2 regions of the Paenibacillus sp. FSL R7-269 genome follow, and region 2 is predicted to be linked to the other one. Evidence: riboswitches for the same ligand, from Rfam matches in the RefSeq annotation. Region 2 holds a riboswitch; the other holds the start of a gene.

Region 1 (3,415 bases), on a different contig from region 2:
ATTGAGCCCTTAAGTGATCTGTTCAGCGGAGAGGTAACGGTAGGGCAGTATCTGCTGCTGGATGAAGCCTTGATGCAGACTGCCTTCATGCAGTGGACGCTGGAGGAGGATGACATCCTGAGCGACTTGTGCAGCCGGTTTATCCATCGTAAACTGTATAAATATGTGGAAATGGAGCATTTGGATTCTGACACAATTGACGAAATCCGCCGCAGCTTCGCCGGTGCGGGACTCCGGCCCGATTATGACCTGGAAATTGATTATCCCACCGATCTTCCCTATGATGTGTTCCGTCCGGGAGAGGGCTTTGACAGCAAGCAGATCCTGCTTTTGGACAAGCATGAGCGGCTGAGGGAAATCTCCGAGGTATCGGACATTGTACGCTCCATCAGCGGTATTCACCGCGGCAGATACCATCTGTATTTTCCACAGGACAGGCTGCAGAAAGCCCTTTCACAGTTGCCGCCGTCCATCGCAGAGATTTTTGCCAAATAATCAGATCAAGCTTGGAATTATAGATAACACAACAGGCCGAAAGGATGTAATGTAATGCAGTTATTCGACACCCATACCCATCTGGATGCTCCACAATTCGACGAAGACCGCGAAGAGGTCATTGCCAGAGCGCTGGAAGCCGGCGTCAGCAAGATGATCAACATTGGCTTTAACCGGGACACGATACCGACGACCATGCAGCTTGCCGAGAAATATGATTATATTTTTGCAGCCGTAGGATGGCATCCCCAGGATGCCATCACGATGAGGGACGGAGACCTGGAATGGATCGCCTCCTTATGCTCTCATCCCAAGGTGGTTGCCATCGGTGAGATCGGGCTGGATTACTACTGGGACACCTCCCCTAAGGATGTACAGCATGATGTATTCCGCAAGCAGATCGGTCTGGCCCGTGAGCTGAAGATGCCAATCTGTATTCATAACCGAGATGCTCATGAAGATGTGATCCGTATCCTCCGCGAGGAGAAGGCGGGCGAGGTTGGCGGCGTAATGCACTCCTTCTCCGGCAGCTGGGAAAGTGCCAAGATGTGTCTTGAACTAGGATTCCATCTTTCTTTTGGTGGACCGATTACGTTCAAGAATGCCCGGGTGCCCAAAGAGGTGCTTGCCCAGACTCCGCTAGACCGGCTGCTGATCGAAACCGACTCCCCATATCTAACTCCGCACCCCTTCCGGGGCAAGCGAAATGAGACCGCTCATGTGAGGCTGGTAGCGGAGGCGGCCGCGGCAATAAAAGGGATTGAATTACAGGAATTGGCTGAAATTACGTATGCGAACGCACTGGAACGATTTGGGATACTCTGAAAACGGGAGTAAAAGCGGTGAAAAATGAAGTATAGCGGATGTATTAAACTTTTTTGACTGAAAAACGGCCGATTATTACAATATTTTAATCATTTTTTTACGTAAACGTGGTTGAATCGTCCTTTACAACATGTATCAAAACAGGATATCATCTTTTCAGTGCAGTGAGCTGTTGTAACTGTGACAGTCACTAATTTCATGGATCGTCTCGCTGAGTCTCCGTATGGAGAACGGGGGAACCAATAATGCGCTGCCGCATGAACGTACAAGAGTACTGGCACAGAATTGCCGCAGGCATTATTTGATTTCTTTACGTGGTCTTTGGGGTGAATTTGAGGGCAACCGCCGTGAGCGGGTGACCTGAGATAGGGCGTCTCTCTTATGTCCGAACCCGACAGCTAACCCCGTAAGCGCAAGTAAGAGAGGAAACCTCGTGCATAAGCATTCCGACGTATTCGACACCGGGAAGCCACGAAAGAGTCCTCTAAGAACTCTTTTTTAGGCTTCTTTTGTTTTGAATAATGAGAATGCTCCCGGCATACTGTTATATAACAGATCTCCGGAGTAACTATGCCGAGCAGGCGATCCATGAGCAGGAAACGCTGAAGCAAGTGCGGGCGTATCCTGTTGCAAACTCAAACTTAGTTTCGTCAGAAGTGATACAGTCACCTTGATATAACTTGGACGACGGGGCTATGTAAGGAGGATGGAAAGAGTGGGCGTATTCCAACCAGAGGTATCCCATGATTCGCAATCATCCAGCAGGTCTTTCGCATTACGGTTGAAGCAAGTGAATCCCCGCGTAGTTTTACTTGCCGGTGTGGCATCGATTGTTATCGCACTGTTAATACTGCTGTACGTACACGGTCAGAGCAAAAAAGAAATTACCCTAGTAATAGACGGACAGGTACAGACACTGGAGACGCGGGAAACGCTGTTCAGTGATATGCTGGCTAAGGAACAGATTTCGCTGCAGGCGCATGATGAATTATCTATTGGCCTTAGTGATGAAATAAAAGACGGCGACCGTATCGTGATTAACACTGCGCAGAAGTTCGCTCTTACCGTAGACGGAAAGACCGAGACGTTATTTACGACCGAGGATACTATTGGTCAGGCCATCGACAAGCTGGGCTATAGCCTGGAAGGCTTAGACAAGATTTACCCTTCGCTAGAAACCGCAGTATCTGCAGACATGGAAATCAAAATTGTCCGGATTAACAAGCATGTGGTTCAACGGACAACTAATTTGCCTTTCCGGGTCATTAAGACAGCAGACCCCTCATTGACCAAGGGAACCGTAAGAGTGGCACAGGCAGGTAAGCCGGGCGTAATGATTCAGCACATCGAGAAGATCTATCAAGATGGCGAGCTGGCATCCATGCGCATGATCGGCAAGGAAGTACAGACTGTTACCAAGGACAAAGTCATTGCCATTGGAACCAAGCCGCTTCCTAAGCCCGTCGTAGTTACTGCCAAAGTCTCCAAACCTGTAACAACCTCCAACTCATCTAAAGCCAGTGCAAGGGTCAGCAATGTTACCAGTAAGGCTGGTCTGGATTTCGAGTACAAAAGAATGATCAAAAACGTATCCATGACTGCGTATTCGTCGCAGGAACCGGGTATTGGAACACGTACTGCCTCCGGCACACGCGTAACGGAAGGCCGCACTATAGCTGTAGATCCTAGTGTTATACCGATTGGCTGGTGGGTGTACATTGAAGGATTAGGGTTTCGCCGAGCAGAGGATACCGGCGGTGCCATCAAAGGCAACAAGGTGGATGTCTATTACGATTCATTGAGCCATGCCCGTAATTTCGGCCGTAAGTCGCGCACACTCTATGTGATCGGACCTGTGAAGCCGGAGCTGAACTAAACGTAAAGTCTTTTGCAAATTAGCGGTTAATACGATATAGTGAGGGAAGCACTTACGAAATTTCAGAGAGCTGCCGCTCATCACTTATACATTCTTTAGCCAAAAAGAAGGGGAGCGAATCCTCTTCTTTTTGCGTTCTGGAGTAAGGAGTAAAAATATTTATGATTAAAGAGCTAATTGTGGTTGAAGGGAAAAGCGATACTGTTGCCGTTAAGCGGG
Region 2 (3,415 bases):
CAGCGTTATGCGGGCGACGTTAACCAATTCGTACATAAAGGACTGACTGAAGGCTGGGACAAAGCGGGAAATGAACCCGCAGAGGATACACGCGGGACCCTCGCCGCCAAAATCTATAAGATGATTCGAGGAGCTAATGAGCACGGTGAGATGGCTGAGCTGCGGGCGCAATTGCCGGCGGCAACGTGGCCGCTCTCCGGCCACTTTCAGAAGGAGATGCAGGCGATTCGCGGTATCCATTTCATCAGTGATGATGCTGTGGTATTCAGTACCGGTACCCCCTGGGAGAAGAATGCAGTTGTGGTTGTACATAAGGATGTTATTTCCGTATTCGGCGAGTTTAGCCTGGTTGGGGCATCACCTGATAATCAGTTCTATGCGCTCGCCGGAACTCAGGGGATTACCATTATGCAATCCATGAACAGCACACTTCAGGGCACAGTTGTAGCAACCCTCTCATGGCGTGAGCTGAATGGAACGATTCAAGCGCTGGACCCGGACTTTCCCGTCTTGGACATAGACAGCCTGGACCAGGCGTTACCCTTGGAGCAGGTCATTCCTTTTAACGGGGGCGGGGCGTTATTGCTTGTTATGAGCCAGGGAATTTTCCTGGTCCAGCAATCGGAGGAGAAGCCCTGGGAGGTGAATCTGCTGCATCCTGATCTCGAAGAATATAAAGCAGATGAGATAGAGCACATTGAAATTGACATGCCGCATGGTGCCGTCTCTCCGGATGGAAGATGGATTTCCTATGGCAGCCAGGGCAGTGATCATCTTTTATATGACATAACTTCAGGGCAGGTTCACTTATTCAATCCGGAATCCAGTTACCCGCACTATACTATATTTACGAAGGACCAGCATAGCGTATGGTTCAATGCCTGCCACTTCTATAATGGCGTTACCCTTGCCGTTCCCCTTGAAGATGTGGTAGCAGGAAAACTCCCGGCAGACCAGGAATATCCGCTTGTTAACGAGGAAGCCCGGGTGTATGCAGCGGCAGCGCTGAAAGAGGGTGTTGTCATTGGCGACGCTTATGGCTACTTAAGGCTCATTGATGCAGAGGGGCGGGAGCTGTGGCGTTATTATGCCGGAAGCACTATTTCAGGGTTAGCTATCAATCCGGATGAGACGCTGCTGGCTGTTGGGACTTATGGAGGGATGCTGCACTTCCTGGACCTTCATGCAGCGCAGCGCAGCGACTATGAGATTACAACAGGAACCGTTCGTGAGGTGAAGCGGATCATTGCCTGGAAGAATCAGAAGGTTCCGCTGTGGTGGTGATCTCTGCCAAAAATAAAAAACAGCGCTTGAGCGAGATAAATGGCAGATAATCTGCTACATATAGGTGTTTTAGCTTCCCTATGCACAGCCATTCAGCCATTTGCTGAAAAAAAGGCGAATAGCACTCTTTTCCATTTTTACAAACCCCCTCCGAAAAGAGTATGATTCGTGTTGAAAGCAAATGAATGCATTCATGAAAACAATCAATGCATGCACGCTGAATTTCCGTCATGTGGAAAACGGGGGAACCATCCGGCCGTCAGGCCGACTTGGGGTGAATCCGAAGGAGAATGCCACGCGCAGGTCTCCGGCAGGTAGGGCGACTCTCACCGTCCGAATCCGACAGCTAACCTCGTAAGCGTAAGGAGAGAGCCCTGATCCGCCACGCTTTTGTGCCAGGCGTCTTACGCCTGTTATCCACAACCGCAGGCAGAGGTCCTCCTCTGCCTGCGGTTTTTTGCGCGCTGGAATGAATTGCACAGTATAGATTCAGAAAGGAACGTGACCACATGCCTGACCCCTTATCGCCCACGGCAGCCGCTGCTGCCGGATTCAACCACTACACCCGGCAATATAGCAGTCCCGTCTATGCGCTAAGCTGCCTTCTGCTGGAAAAAGGCGCCCGCGCCGAGCAAGCAACCACCGCCACCTTCGTGGCACTCCATCCACTATGGCTGAAGAGCAGCCTCTCAGGGGACAGCGCTGCTGCGGCTGCCTACAGAGAGTGCATCCGCCAATGTGCTGTGCTCGCCCGGGATCATAGCCGCTGCGCTGCTACCCTGCTTAATTGGGACGATCACGTTGCCAGTGCCTTATGGTACGGCATCCAGCTCCCCCTGCCCGACATCAGCCAGATCCTGGATTGCAGCATCCTCGAGCTGAAGGCCCGGCTTAGAGGAATACGCGAACAGATGGCAGCCGCCCATTCTGCCTTGCCTGCGGTCCATCGTCCTTCGGCGGGATGAGACTGGGTATAACGCGGGATACGCGGGCTATAGGAATGAGAGCCGCGGAACGAGTTGGATGTGGCGGGATTAGGGTACGGATGTCGAAGAAGGTGATGGATGGTGAGCCATGCGGACTACAGATCCCCTATTTCGGCAAATGGGACCATTCCGAAGGCCATGCGGACTGAGAGGCGCTTAATTAACCTATTCCGCCTCATTTCCGTCTCCACACAGCCCTTTAACGTCCTCTCTGTCCGCAAAGGGGAGAGAATCGGTCTTTTTCACAAAATAAGGGCCTCTGGGTCCCCCTACAAAACAAAATGACCCCTCAAAGTGGGGCTTTAGCTTCGATAAATGACTCAGGTACTTTGCGGGGATCCCAAAACATATAGATTCTATCAAAAAAAGCCGCAGCATCCGCCGCGACTTAGTCCTTGATTCTCAGCACCAGCATCCATGCAGTGCTTGGCTCACCTTACATAGCTCAACCATCCGATGCATCGATCCTGTCTTCGCCAACCGTTCAGTACATAGAACTCAGCTCTTGCCCTTACCACCCTTACCGCCCTTGGCAAACCGCCAAAAAGCCATACAGCAGCCGAGCAATCCGGCTCCCAGCATAAGAGTCTGTAACGCCCCCAGCCAAGCCGACTGAGCCGAGGGGATCAGGCTGCTGACAATAATGAGCAGGATAGAGACCGCGACCAGCACGGGGGTTTGTCTACTTTTCTTCACAACCATTCACCACTCCTGTTAGTAATTCTTAACTCTATAGTACTCAAAATCAGCGTAGGAGTCATGCTGGTGGGCATCCACGGAGCCGATGAAATTGAACAAGCCTGTAAATCCGCCAATCTCCCCCGGCTCCCCGTTCACGCCTTCATCCGACAGATAGAGAGCATCGATATTCTCTGCAAAAGCTTGCCAATCCCCGTTATCCCCGAAGCGGTAAAGGATACTCGCGATGCCTGAATGATAGATCAGCTTGAGCTCCGCTGTGTCTTCAGGGACTGGAATGTAATTGTGGACCAATTCAATACGTTCCCCCAGCTTGGCCTGCAGCACAGATAGAACGGTGCCCTCTGATTCGGAGTGGGTCAAGTGAACATACAGCCAATTATTCGAATCATAGTATAGCCCCATCCCCGCCGTTTCCGAATAATGATCGGGATGAAATTCCACCT

What was found. Region 2 has a riboswitch for cyclic di-AMP ahead of C162_RS28280 (hypothetical protein). Riboswitches for the same ligand answer to the same signal wherever they lie in the genome.
Region 1: another riboswitch for cyclic di-AMP. It lies ahead of C162_RS18575 (3D domain-containing protein); the one in region 2 lies ahead of C162_RS28280 (hypothetical protein).

The regions. Positions count from the first base shown of each region.
Region 1 is NZ_ASPS01000040.1:11,367-14,781, forward strand. It holds gene C162_RS18565 (HD domain-containing protein) at 1-495, shown strand, start outside; gene C162_RS18570 (TatD family hydrolase) at 550-1,320, shown strand; cyclic di-AMP (ydaO/yuaA leader) riboswitch at 1,520-1,748, shown strand; gene C162_RS18575 (3D domain-containing protein) at 2,036-3,196, shown strand; gene rnmV (ribonuclease M5) at 3,358-3,415, shown strand, end outside.
Region 2 is NZ_ASPS01000077.1:46,506-49,920, forward strand. It holds gene C162_RS28275 (WD40 repeat domain-containing protein) at 1-1,284, shown strand, start outside; cyclic di-AMP (ydaO/yuaA leader) riboswitch at 1,490-1,659, shown strand; gene C162_RS28280 (hypothetical protein) at 1,794-2,249, shown strand; gene C162_RS28290 (hypothetical protein) at 2,769-2,966, opposite strand; gene C162_RS28295 (family 43 glycosylhydrolase) at 2,985-3,415, opposite strand, start outside.